Linked DNA regions of Azoarcus olearius. The main gene of each other region encodes a partner of the protein of the gene in region 2 in a complex. Links are inferred from orthologs where the notes say so. Each region holds a gene or a part of one and is shown on either strand. Other genes may lie near its edges.

Evidence for each region.
Region 1: the proteins of trxB (region 2) and trxA are in contact, whole or in part, in a crystal structure (PDB 1F6M), measured with the Escherichia coli proteins. The link is inferred for Azoarcus olearius from one-to-one orthologs.

The regions. Positions count from the first base shown.
Region 1 is NZ_CP016210.1:1,186,805-1,193,517, forward strand. What follows is about bases 1,857-4,625. They hold trxA (thioredoxin TrxA), read right to left. Parts: upstream 3,520-4,625; coding sequence 3,193-3,519; downstream 1,857-3,192. Other genes in these bases: rho (transcription termination factor Rho), read right to left, coding at 1,857-3,017; fdxA (ferredoxin FdxA), read left to right, coding at 3,815-4,138; dqs_RS05610 (CBS domain-containing protein), read left to right, coding at 4,210-4,625. Also shown: dqs_RS05590 (3-hydroxybutyryl-CoA dehydrogenase), read left to right, coding at 830-1,681; more of rho, read right to left, coding at 1,758-1,856; more of dqs_RS05610, read left to right, coding at 4,626-4,659; dqs_RS05615 (long-chain-fatty-acid--CoA ligase), read left to right, coding at 4,805-6,490. UniProt on the Escherichia coli protein: Participates in various redox reactions through the reversible oxidation of its active center dithiol to a disulfide and catalyzes dithiol-disulfide exchange reactions.
Region 2 is NZ_CP016210.1:1,565,762-1,572,564, reverse strand. Bases 1,957-4,815 are described here. They hold trxB (thioredoxin-disulfide reductase), read left to right. Parts: upstream 1,957-2,840; coding sequence 2,841-3,791; downstream 3,792-4,815. Other genes in these bases: dqs_RS20960 (Smr/MutS family protein), read left to right, coding at 3,807-4,815; dqs_RS07290 (Crp/Fnr family transcriptional regulator), read right to left, coding at 1,957-2,609. In the rest of the region: dqs_RS07295 (DNA translocase FtsK), read right to left, coding at 1-1,789; more of dqs_RS07290, read right to left, coding at 1,938-1,956; more of dqs_RS20960, read left to right, coding at 4,816-4,859; dqs_RS07275 (P-II family nitrogen regulator), read right to left, coding at 4,889-5,227; dqs_RS07270 (NAD+ synthase), read right to left, coding at 5,277-6,803.

The DNA.
Region 1 (6,713 bases), 380 kb from region 2 along the record:
AAGTGGTAGTACCTCAGTCCCCATCGTCTAGAGGCCTAGGACACCGCCCTTTCACGGCGATAACCGGGGTTCGAATCCCCGTGGGGACGCCAAACAAGGCGTGCTGACAACGTCAGCGCGCGACGCCAGCGCAAGGTTGGCAGCAGGTCAGCGCGGAGTGGTAGTTCAGTCGGTTAGAATACCGGCCTGTCACGCCGGGGGTCGCGGGTTCGAGTCCCGTCCACTCCGCCAGTTTTTCTGCAGGTGAAACTGCAGCTAGGAAGTAGCGAAGTGCTTGCGGTGAGCTTAACCGAAAGCTATAATCGCCGGCTTGTTGTGGGGGTATAGCTCAGCTGGGAGAGCGCTTGCATGGCATGCAAGAGGTCAGCGGTTCGATCCCGCTTACCTCCACCAAAGGTTCAGGTCCCCATCGTCTAGAGGCCTAGGACACCGCCCTTTCACGGCGATAACCGGGGTTCGAATCCCCGTGGGGACGCCAATAAAGTGCGCATTGATGTAATGCGCACAAAATCGACGGAAGTCGATTGCAGGTCAGCGCGGAGTGGTAGTTCAGTCGGTTAGAATACCGGCCTGTCACGCCGGGGGTCGCGGGTTCGAGTCCCGTCCACTCCGCCAATCAATAGATATGGGAGCCTTCGGGCTCCCATATTTTTTTCTGCGCCTCCTGGCGCAACCATCTTCCCCTTCTGCCGTCAGCAGAACCCCGCCAAGACGGGGAGTCGACCATATGTATGGCTAAAAGCGTAGTGATAAGCTACATTTCTTTCCATACGCATCGGTATGGATTGGTTCGTCCGCTGCGTCGATCAAGAAAGGAGAAGACAGCACAATGAGCATCAAGAAAGTAGGTGTAGTGGGTGCCGGCACGATGGGCAACGGTATCGTCCAGGCTTTCGCGGTCGCGGGCTTCGACGTGGTCATGACCGATATTGCCGACGCTGCGCTGCAGCGGGGTGTGCAGACGATCTCGGGCAGTTTCGATCGTTTGATCAAGAAGGAGAAAATGACCGGCGACGAGAAGGCTGCGGCACTTGGCCGAGTCAAGACGTCGACCGATCTGGGCGCAATGGCGGATGTTGATCTGGTGATCGAGGCCGCCACCGAGAATCTCGATCTGAAGCTGAAAATCTTCGCCCAGCTCGATTCGGTCGTGAAGGCCGACGCAATCGTCGCCAGCAATACGTCTTCGATCTCCATCACCAAGTTGGCCGCCGCGATGAAGCGCCCCGAGCAGTTTGTCGGCATGCACTTCTTCAACCCGGTTCCGATGATGGCGCTGGTTGAACTGATCCGGGGCTTGCAGACCTCGGATGCTACCTACGCCGCGGTCGAAGCCGCAGCCAAGGCGGTCGGCAAGACGCCCGTGCAAGTGCGCAACAGCCCGGGCTTTGTGGTCAACCGACTGCTGTGCCCGATGATCAACGAGGCGATTTTCGCCCTCGGCGAGGGGCTGGCCACCGCCGCGGAGATCGACGAGGCGATGAAGCTGGGTTGCAACCATCCCATTGGTCCGCTGGCATTGTGCGACCTGATCGGTCTCGACGTCGAACTGGCGGTGATGCAGGTGCTGTTCGAAGGATTCAAGGATCCCAAGTACCGGCCGGCGCCCTTGCTGGTTGAAATGGTTGAAGCGGGCCGCCTCGGTCGGAAAGTGGGTAAGGGCTTCTTCGACTACGCCTGAGGCGCCTCGCCTAAATTAGGCGCTACAGAAAATACAAAAGCCACCCTGGGGTGGCTTTTGTTTTGTGCTGTCGGGACTATCCGCGCCTCATTGCATCGAAGAATTCGGCGTTGCCCTTGGTGGCCTTGACCTTGTCGAGCAGGAATTCCATCGCGTCGATGTCGTCCATGCCATACAGCAGCTTGCGCAGTATCCAGATCTTCTGCAGCACGTCCGGCTTCATTAGCAGTTCTTCGCGCCGGGTGCCGGAGCGATTCACGTTGATTGCCGGATAGACGCGCTTCTCCGCCATGCGTCGGTCGAGGTGGAGCTCCATGTTGCCGGTGCCCTTGAACTCCTCGTAGATCACGTCGTCCATGCGGCTGCCGGTGTCGATCAGCGCGGTGGCGATGATGGTCAGCGAGCCACCTTCCTCGATGTTGCGCGCCGCACCGAAGAAACGCTTGGGTTTCTGCAGCGCATTGGCGTCGACACCGCCGGTCAACACCTTGCCGGAAGCGGGCACCACGGTGTTGTAGGCGCGGGCAAGCCGGGTAAGGGAGTCCAGCAGGATAACCACGTCCTTCTTGTGCTCGGTCAGGCGCTTGGCCTTCTCGATCACCATTTCGGCGACTTGCACATGGCGCGACGCGGGTTCGTCGAAGGTGGAGGCCACAACCTCGCCCTTCACCGACCGCTGCATCTCCGTCACTTCTTCCGGGCGCTCGTCGATCAGCAGCACGATCAACTCCACGTCCGGATGGTTGGCCGTGATCGCGTGGGCGATGTGCTGCAGCATCACCGTCTTGCCGCTCTTCGGCGGGGCGACGAGCAGGCCGCGCTGGCCTTTGCCGATCGGCGCGATCATGTCGATGATGCGGCTGGTGACATTCTCTTCGCCGCGGATCTCGCGTTCGAGCTTCAGGCACTCCTGCGGATGCAGCGGCGTGAGGTTCTCGAACAGGATCTTGTGCTTGCACTCTTCCGGCGGTCGCCCGTTGATCTTGTCGAGCTTGACCAGCGCAAAGTAGCGTTCGCCATCCTTCGGGGTGCGGATCTCGCCCTCGATGGTGTCGCCGGTGTGCAGATTGAAACGCCGGATCTGCGAGGGCGACACGTAGATGTCGTCCGTACCCGCCAGGTACGAGGTGTCGGGCGAGCGCAGGAAGCCGAAGCCGTCTGGCAGGACTTCAAGCGCGCCGTCGCCGTAGATCGGCTCGCCCTTGCGCGCACGATTCTTCAGCAGCGCGAAGACGAGTTCCTGCTTGCGGAGCCGGTTCGCACCCTCGATTTCGTTGGCAACCGCCATTTCCAGCAGCTGGCTCACATGCAGAGCTTTCAGCTCCGACAGATGCAAGGCCGCAGCAGCCGTGGATTCGGCGGACGAAGCAGAACCCTCTTCCATCGCCAGCTCGGCATCGAGCAGGTCGAGTTCGGAGGTGTTGCCTTGGGGAGAATTACCGTCGCGGTTGCGGGCACCCCTGCGGCGGGTCCGCGAAGCACCGCGAGAACGGGCCGGAGTCGCCTCCGGCTTAGATGTTGCTGTCAATGAAAGCAGTCAGTTGAGATTTGGACAGGGCGCCAACCTTGGTCGCCTCGATGTTGCCGCCCTTGAAGATCATCAGGGTCGGAATGCCACGGATGCCGTACTTGGCCGGCGTTTCCTGGTTTTCGTCGATGTTGAGCTTGGCGACCTTGAGCTTGCCGGCGTAGTCTTTGGCAACTTCGTCAAGGATCGGCGCAATCATCTTGCACGGGCCGCACCATTCAGCCCAGTAGTCGACCAGGACGGGCGTCTGGGACTGCAGTACCTCGGCCTCAAAGCTGCCATCGGTCACATAATGGATATGCTCGCTCATGATTCCTCACATCAGGGGTGACGGTATTGTGTGTCGGGGGGCGTTGGGTCGCGGGAGCGGTGAGGCCCTGCGGGGCCCGAAGGACCAGGGTGCGACGAAGCCACCCCGGGAAGTTTTCGCGAAGTTATGTCAAGGCGCGGCCTCCGTCAAGAAAAAGTGCGGCGCGGCGGATAGGGAGTTGTCCTGACGTGGCAAAAAGCCACACGCCTGACTACTATTGCAAGCCCATCGCGCGCGACCGCGGGTTCCTTTCCGCGCGGCCGGGTGGGCGAATCCAAGAAAGTGAGTGAGCAAAATGGCCTACGTGGTGACCGAATCCTGTATTCGCTGCAAGTACACCGACTGCGTCGACGTGTGTCCGGTCGACTGCTTCCGCGAGGGGGAGAACTTTCTCGTCATCGATCCGGAGGAGTGCATCGACTGCACGCTGTGCGTAGCCGAGTGCCCGGTCGAAGCGATCTACGCGGAAGACGACGTGCCTGCGGATCAGCAGCAGTTCATTGCCCTGAATGCTGAGCTTGCCCGTACCTGGAAGCCGATCGTGGAGCGCAAGGAGCCTCTGCCGGATGCTGAGCAGTGGGCCAAGGTCAAGGGAAAAACCGGCGAACTGAAGCGCTGAGTGTCGATTACGCCTGAACGGGCGTCGTGCGGCTGGAACAACGATAAGCAATTGCGGGTAGGGAGAACATCATGCTGGTAAGCGAAATTCTCGCGATCAAGGGGAAGGTGCTGTACACGATCGCACCCAACCGAAGCCTGGCCGAGGCCGTGACCATCATGACCGAGCAGGACGTGGGCTCGCTGGTGGTGTTTGCGCAGGGGCAGATGGCCGGGCTGCTCACATTCCGTGAGGTTCTCCAGGCCGTGCATAAGGGCGGCGGCGGCTGGGAAAGCCTGCCGGTGGAAACCGCCATGCTGAAGGGGCCGCTTACCGCGGCGCCGACGATGGAGATGGACGAATTGCGCCGGCTCATGGTCGATCGCCATCAGCGCTATCTTCCGGTGATGGATGGCAACACGCTGCTCGGCGTCGTGAGTTTTCACGACGTGGCGAAGGCGGTGCTCGAGGAGCAGAGCTTCGAAAACCGCATGCTGAAGAACTACATTCGCAACTGGCCGGCGGAAGAAGGCGAGGCCTGAGTCCGGTCCTTTCCGGGCCCCCCGTTCGCCGGGCGAGGGGCCTGTGGTCCGCCAGGGCTGGTGCACCACGATTCGGTGCGTTTGTGCTGGTGCGTGATCGCCCGGTCCGTTCCGGCCGGCCCCATCCCTTGTCGCGGAGATGAGCGTGGACAAGATCTGGCTGAAGAGCTACCCCGCTGGCGTACCCGCAGAAGTCGATGTCGGAGAGTTCGCTTCGATCGGTGATCTCTTCGAACAGGGCGTGCGTCGGTATGGCTCGCGGCCGGCGTATATCTGCATGGGGCGGTCGCTCGCTTACGACGAACTCGACGTGCTCGTGAGCCGGTTCGCCGCCTACCTGCAGGGAGAACTCAAGCTGGCGCGCGGGGCGCGGGTGGCGTTGATGATGCCGAACGTCCTGCAATATCCGGTGGCGATGTTTGCGGCGCTACGCGCGGGCTATACCGTCGTCAACGTCAATCCGCTTTACACCGCGCGCGAACTCGAACATCAGCTGCGGGACGCCGCGGCCGAAGCAGTGATCCTGCTGGAAAACTTCGCCCACACGCTTGAAATGGTGGTGCAGCACCTGCCGATCCGGCATGTGGTGGTGACCAGCGTGGGAGATCTGCTCGGCTTTCCGAAAGGTGCCGTGGTCGACTTCGTCCTGCGTCGGGTGCGCAAGCTCGTGCCGCCCTGGAAACTGCCGGGCGCGGTGCGCTTCCGGGAGGCATTGGCCGCTGGCGCCAAGCACACTTTCCGCCCGGCGGACGTCGGCCACGACGACATCGCCTACCTGCAGTACACCGGCGGCACCACCGGGACGGCCAAGGGCGCCATCCTCACTCACGGCAACATCATCGCCAACCTGCAGCAGGCGCATGCGTGGATCCGGCCCCAGGTGCGGGAGGGGGTGGAGGTCATCATTACCGCGCTGCCGCTCTATCACATCTTCTCGCTCACGGCGAACTGCCTCACGTTTTTCAAGATCGGTGCGACCAATGTCCTGATCACCAATCCGCGTGACATCCGGGGCTTCGTGAAAGAGTTGGGGAAGCACCGGTTCACTGCCATCACCGGGGTCAATACGCTCTTCAACGCATTGCTCAACAATCCGGATTTCGCCCGGTTGGACTTTTCGGCGCTCCACATCACGCTCGGCGGAGGCATGGCGGTGCAGCAGGCGGTGGCGGAGAAGTGGCGTGCGGTGACCGGCGTTCCGCTGATCGAGGCCTACGGGCTGACCGAAACCTCGCCCGCAGTGGCAATCAACCCACTCGACCTGAAGGCCTTCAACCATTCCATCGGCCTGCCGGTGCCGTCGACCGAGGTCAGCATTCGCGACGACGACGGCGTCGAGCAGCCGCCGGGGCAGCGCGGCGAATTGTGCGTACGCGGCCCACAGGTGACGCGTGGCTACTGGAACCGGCCGGAGGACAGTGCCCGCGCGTTTACGCCGGATGGCTTCCTGCGTACCGGCGATATCGCGGTGATGGACGAGGCGGGTTATCTTCGTATCGTCGACCGCAAGAAGGACATGATCCTGGTCTCCGGCTTCAACGTGTATCCGAACGAGGTGGAGGATGTGGTCGCCAGTCATCCGGGGGTGCTGGAGGTGGCGGCGGTCGGCGTACCGGACGCACGCAGCGGTGAGGCTGTGAAAGTCTTCGTGGTGCGGAAGGATGCCTCGCTGACCGAGGCCGACTTGATTGCCTACTGCCGCGAAAACCTCACGGCTTACAAGGTGCCGCACCGCGTGGTGTTCCGCGAGTCGCTGCCGAAGACCAACGTGGGCAAGATATTGCGCCGCGCGCTGCGCGACGAGGACGAGGCGGCGGCCCGGCAGCCCTGATTTCGCACAACAGGGCTTGTGCTCGCCGCCGCACGGCGCTTAAACTTGCGGCCTGTTTCTGAATTTCAAGCCATGTTCCGTTCCGCTTCCCTTCCTGTCGTAGCCCTGTCCGTACGCGTAGTAGTAGGCGTAGGCGGTCGCGCGTCGTAGCGGATAAGGGCACAGGCAAACCACAGCATTCCCCAACCCCCGCCGGCGCGAAATGCCGGCGGGGGTTTTTGTT
Region 2 (6,803 bases):
TGATCAGGCCGGTGATGACATCCACCGACGGCCGCTGGGTGGCGAGGATGAGATGGATGCCGGCCGCGCGCGCCTTCTGCGCCAGACGGGCGATGAGCTCTTCGACCTTCTTGCCGACCACCATCATCATGTCGGCGAGTTCATCCACCACCACCACGATATAGGGCAGCGTCTCCAGCGGCTCCGGATTGTCCGGATTGATCGCAAACGGATTGGTCAGCGGTGCCTCAGCCTTCCGCGCCTCCAGCACGGCCTTGTTGAACCCGGCCAGGTTGCGCACGCCGACGGCCGCCATCAGCTTGTAGCGCTTTTCCATTTCTGCGACGCACCAGTTGAGCGCGTTGGCCGCGTGCTTCATGTCGGTGACCACCGGGGCCAGCAGGTGCGGAATGCCTTCGTAGATCGACAGTTCCAGCATCTTCGGGTCGACCATGATCATCCGCACCCGCTCGGGTTCGCTCTTGTAGAGCAGCGACAGGATCATGGCGTTGATGCCCACCGATTTGCCGGAGCCGGTGGTACCGGCCACCAGCAGATGCGGCATCTTGGCGAGGTCGGCCACCACCGGCTGGCCGCCGATGTCCTTGCCGAGCACGACCGTGAGCGGCGACGCCATGTCGTGATAAGCCTTGGAGCCGACGATTTCCGACAGGCGCACCGTCTGGCGCTTGGGATTGGGCAGTTCCAGCGCCATGCACGATTTGCCCGGCACCGTTTCGACCACCCGCACCGACACCAGCGACAGCGCGCGGGCCAGATCCTTGGCGAGGTTGACCACCTGGCTGCCCTTCACGCCGGTGGCCGGTTCGATTTCGTAGCGGGTAATCACCGGGCCCGGATAGGCGGCCAGCACCTTGACCTCGACGCCGAAGTCGCCGAGCTTGGTTTCGATCAGCCGCGAGGTGAATTCGAGCGACTCGGCCGACGGCGGCTCGATATCGCCCGAGGCAGGGTCGAGCAGGCTGAGCGGGGGGATCGCACCTTCGACCGCGTCGGTGAAGAGCGTCTGCTGGCGCTCCTTCTCCACCCGCTCGGACTTCTGCACCACGGTGACGGCGGGTTCGATGCGCAGCGGCGCGGCGGGCGCCTGTTCGGTCTTCTTGCGCCGCGTCTCCACCACCGCCTCGCGCTTTTCGGCCACCTGGCGCCCGGCCTTCCGGTCCAGCCAGCGGTAGTAGGCCTGCTGGGCGCCAGCCACCGCCTGCTCGATCGCCAGCCCCACCCGCTCCACCGCCGCGAGCCAGGACACACCGGTAAACAGCGACAGCCCGGACGCCATCAGCGCGAGCAACATCAGTGTGCCGCCGGTGTAGCCAAGATAGCGCTGCACGAGTTGACCGAACTCCATGCCGAGCAGCCCGCCCGGGCTGAGCGGCACCGCGACGCCGTGCGAATGGAAGCGGAGGTGCTCGAGCGCGCTGCTGGTGACGAGCACGCTGAAAAAGCCGACGAGCACGAAGAAAAACGAACGGCGGTCGAGCGTCAGCTGGTTCTTCAGCCGGCGAAAGCCCCACATCAGGCTATAGCCGAGGAACACCACCCACCACCACGCCGAGATACCGAACAGGTATAGCAGCAGGTCGGCCAGCCAGGCACCGAAGCGCCCGCCGGGATTGGCCACGCGCGCCACCTCGGCGGCGTGCGACCAACCGGGGTCGGCCTTGTTGTAGCCGATGAGCACCAAGCCGACGTACAGCGACATCACGCCGAGAATGAGCCAGCGCGCCTCCTGCAACAGCAGCGAAATCTTTTCCGGCAGGGGCTGGGAACGGGACGAACGAGGCAACATCGGCGGGGGCAACCTGAGGCGGACAACTGCAAAAAACAACAGGTGGGATTATATGCGATCACCCCACCTGCCCGGCCGCGGTTTGCCCTTGCTCACAATCCGCGGGACAGCGGCGGCGCGAATGCGCGCCCCTGCCCGCGCAGCCCGGTCAGACCTCGTTGAGGCGGTCGAGCAGGATGATGCCCTGAGGGGTTTCCTCGATCAGGCCTTCCTGGCCGAGATCCTTCATCACCCGGCTGACCATCTCCCGGGAAGCGCCGATCATCTTGGCAATGTCCTGCTTGGAGATCTTGCGCACCACCATGGTCTTGCCGTTCACGTCTTCCGACATGTCGATCAACAGCCGCGCGACGCGGCCATAGACGTCCATCAGAGCGAGGCTCTCGATCTTGCGGTCGGCGTTGCGCAGGCGCTCGGCGAGGTTGGACATGATGCGCCACGCGATCTCGAAGTTCTCCTGCATGATCTGGCGGAAGTCCTGCTTCGCGATCATCACCAGGTCGGCCGGCACCACCGCGATCACGGAAGCCGAGCGGGGCTGCTCGCCGAACATGCCCATCTCGCCGAAAAGCTCGCCCTGGCCGAGGATGGACAGGATCACTTCGCGGCCGTCCTCGTCGCTGACGACGACCTTGAGATTGCCGGTAAGGACGAAATAAACGTAGTCGGTGCGATCGCCGGCCCGGACGACGGCCTGGCCGCGCGGGATCCGGCGCATCATCGAAACACGGGCCACGTTGCCGAGCACCTCGTCGGACAAACCCTGGAACAAGGGAAAGGTCTTGAGCGCGATCGTCGAAACAGCGGTCGGCTGGCTCATAGGTTCTCCGGGCAAATCGAAGCAAACGAAGGTGGAAACGTAATGCGACGCGGCCGTCGCGGTCAATTTGGACGAAAGTATAAACGAATAAACACGGCCTTCCTTCCCAAATCCGGCGGGTGGTTATAGGGGGATTAACGCGCGCTATCGCCGCGATTGGCGGGCCGAAAGTACCGCTCCGCTATAATTGCGGCCGACGCCGACTCACACCCCCACATCTCGGAAGCTGCCATGACGACAAAACACGCCCGCCTCCTCATCCTCGGCTCCGGTCCCGCCGGCTACACCGCCGCGGTCTATGCCGCCCGGGCCAACCTCAAGCCGGTGCTGGTCACCGGTCTTGCCCAGGGCGGGCAACTGATGACCACCACCGAGGTGGATAACTGGCCCGCCGACGCCGACGGCGTGCAAGGCCCCGAGCTGATGGAGCGCTTTCAGAAGCACGCGGAGCGCTTCAACACCGAGATGATCTTCGACCACATCCACACGGTACAGCTCCAGCAGCGCCCGTTCCGCCTTATCGGCGACGCCGGTGAATACACCTGCGACGCGCTGATCATCGCCACCGGCGCAACGGCCAAGTACCTTGGCCTGCCGTCGGAAGAAAAGTTCGCCGGGCGCGGCGTCTCGGCGTGCGCCACCTGCGACGGCTTCTTCTACCGCAACCAGGACGTCGCGGTGATCGGCGGCGGCAATACCGCCGTGGAAGAAGCGCTGTACCTCGCCAATATTGCGAAGAAGGTGACCGTTGTGCACCGGCGCGAGAAGTTCCGGGCCGAGAAGATCCTGATCGACAAGCTGATGGAGAAGGTCGAGGCGGGCAAGATCGAGCTGGTCCTGAACGCGACGCTGGACGAGGTGCTGGGCGACAACACCGGCGTCACCGGCATGCGCGTCCGGAACGAATCCGGCGCCACGCAGGACATCGCACTGCAGGGTGTCTTCATCGCCATCGGCCACAAGCCGAACACCGACATCTTCAAGGGCCAGCTGGAGATGGACGAAACCGGCTACCTGATCACCCAGGGCGGCCGCAACGGCAATGCCACCCAGACCAACATCGCGGGGGTGTTCGCGGCAGGCGACGTGCAGGACCACATCTATCGCCAGGCCGTCACCTCGGCAGGCTCGGGCTGCATGGCGGCGCTGGATGCGGAACGCTATCTCGACGCGCTGAGCTGAGTCTGTCCTGCCGCCATGGCGCGCCGCCCCAAGGATGCTTCCAGCACCGCTGCCGAAAAGGGCGGAGCGCGGCGCGACCATCCCTTTCAGGCCCTTGCGTCGCTGCGCGGCAAGGGGCGGCCCACAGGCCGCCCCGCTGCAAGTACGCCCGCCGCGCGCGCGCAACGCGCCGAGGCTAATGCGCAGGACGCGGGCGCGGAGGACGATACCGCGCTGTTTCGTGCCGCGGTACGCGATGCAGCGCCGATCCGCGACGGCGGTCGCAAGGAGATCGAGGCGCCGCGGCCAGAGCCGGTCGTTCGCCCCCGCGAGGTCGAACCGGAGCCGGACCACGCAGTGCGTCCACGCCGCGGTCTCGACCCGCTCGCCGAAGCCTACGCGGACGTCACCCCGTTGCGGGACGCTAACCGGGTAGCCCTCGGTCCGGCGCCGTCGCGTCACGGCCGCGCGACAACCGACCCCGGCGCGGCGTTCATTGCAACCGGCACTCCCACGTTCGTGCTTCCGCCCGATCTCGACGAGCACGCCGATCCGGCCGCGGTGTTCCGCCATGTCGTTGCAGGGGCTCAGCCGCTCGACCAGCGCAACCGGGTGGAACTCGAACGCCCGCGCCCTGCGCCGGCTCCGTTGAAACGCGAAGCGGACGAACGCTCCGCGCTGGATGAATCGCTGGAAGCGCCGCTGACCTTCGAAGACCGGCTGGACATGGGGGATGAAGCGGCCTTCCTGCGGCCGGGACTACCCCGCCGCGTGCTGAGCGACCTGCGCCGCGGACGCTGGGTGCTGCAGGGAGAAATCGACCTTCACGGCTGCACGCGCGAACAGGCCCGCGACACCCTTGCCAGCTTTCTCGGCAGCGCACTGCAGCAGGGCAAACGCTGCGTCCGGGTCATCCACGGCAAGGGCCTCGGCTCTCCCGGCAAGGTGTCCATCCTCAAGCAGTTGTCGCGTGGATGGCTGGCGCAACGGGAAGAAATCCTGGCGTTCTGCCAGGCGGGTCCGTATGACGGCGGGGGCGGCGCGTTGCTGGTCCTGCTGAGGGGACCGGGCGCTACGCGCCGCGCTTGAACGGCCCGGCGCAGCGCCGGGCCCCTGGTTCAGATTGCGGCTTCGTTGGTTTCGCCGGTGCGGATGCGCACCACCTGCTCCACCGGCGTCACGAAGATCTTGCCGTCGCCGATCTTGCCGGTCTGGGCGGCCTTGATGACGGCGTCCATGGTCTGCTCGACCATGTCGTCGGCAACCACGACCTCGACCTTGATCTTGGGCAGGAAATCCACGACGTATTCGGCGCCGCGATAGAGTTCGGTGTGCCCTTTCTGGCGCCCGAAACCCTTCACCTCGGTCACGGTGAGGCCGGCGATACCGACCTCGGAGAGCGCTTCACGTACTTCGTCCAGCTTGAACGGCTTGATGATGGCTTCGATCTTCTTCATGGGAGTCTCCGGTGGGCTTGCACCGCCCCGTCGGGCGCAGTGTCGTCGTTCAGAATTCGTCTTGATAGCGTGATGTTATCGGATAACGCCAGTCCCTGCCGAAGCCGCGCTGTGTCACCCGGATACCCACCGGCGCCTGGCGCCGCTTGTATTCGTTGCGCTTGAGCATGGCCACCGTGCGCCGAACGTCGGCCTCCGGCAGACCGCGGGCGATGATCTCGCGCGGCGACTCATCGTGTTCCATGTAGGCCTGGATGATCGCGTCGAGCACTTCGTAAGGCGGAAGACTGTCCTGATCCTTCTGGTCCGGCTTCAGTTCGGCCGAAGGCGGCCGGTCGATGATGTTCTGCGGAATGACCTCGCCCACGCTGTTGCGCCAGGCCGCGAGGCGATAGACCGTGGTCTTGTAGAGGTCCTTCAGCACCGCAAAGCCGCCCGCCATGTCGCCGTACAGCGTGGCGTAACCGGTGGCCATCTCGCTCTTGTTGCCGGTGGTGAGCACGATCGCCCCGGTCTTGTTGGACAGCGCCATCAGGATCATGCCGCGGATGCGGCTCTGGAGATTCTCTTCGGTCGTGTCGGCCGCGAGGCCGGCGAACTGCGGCGCGAGCAGGTCAGCGAACACATTCATCGCCGGCTCGATCGCGATCTCGTCGTAGCGCACGCCCAGGCGCTTCACCATCTCGCGGGAATCATCAAGGCTCATCTGGGCCGTATAGGGCGACGGCATCATCACCGCGCGCACGCGCTCCGCACCCAGCGCATCCACGGCCACCGCCAGCGTGAGCGCGGAGTCGATTCCGCCGGACAGGCCGATGATCGCGCCGGGAAAGCCGTTCTTGCCGAGGTAATCGCGCACCCCGCAGACGAGCGCGGCGTAGATATCGGCCTCGGTGCCCTTGGGCGCCGCGTGCCCCCCGCCGCTCCAGCGCCCCTGCTCGAAACGCAGCACGTCGATGCACGCTGCAAACGCCTCGGACTGGTAGGCCACCGTGCCGTCACGGTCGAGGGCGAAGGAGGCGCCGTCGAAAACGAGTTCGTCCTGGCCGCCGACCATGTTGCAGTAAAGCACCGGCAACCGGGTTTCCCGCACCCGATCGCGCAGGACGGCGTAGCGCAATTGCTGCTTGTCGATATGGAAGGGAGACGCGTTGAGCGACACCAGCACTTCGGCCCCCGCCGCTCGCGCGACCTCCGCGGGACCTGACTCCCACACGTCGGCACAGATGTTCACGCCGATCCGCACCCCGCCATGCTCGAAAACGCAGGGGGCGACACCGGATTCGAAATAGCGCTCCTCGTCGAAGACCTCGTAATTGGGCAGCAGGTGCTTGTGGTAGGTCGCGATCACCTCGCCATCCCGGATCACGGACGCGGCGTTGTAATACACCCCGCCGCGCTCGGTGGGATGGCCGAGCACCAGGCAGAAGTCGCGACAATGCCCGGCAATGCGGCGCACCTCACGCGCGCAGCCGCGATAGAAATCCGGGCGTAGCAGCAGATCCTCGGGGGGATAGCCGGACAGCGCGAGTTCAGGGGTAATCAGCAGGCCGGCGCCGCGCTCGCGCGCGGTGGC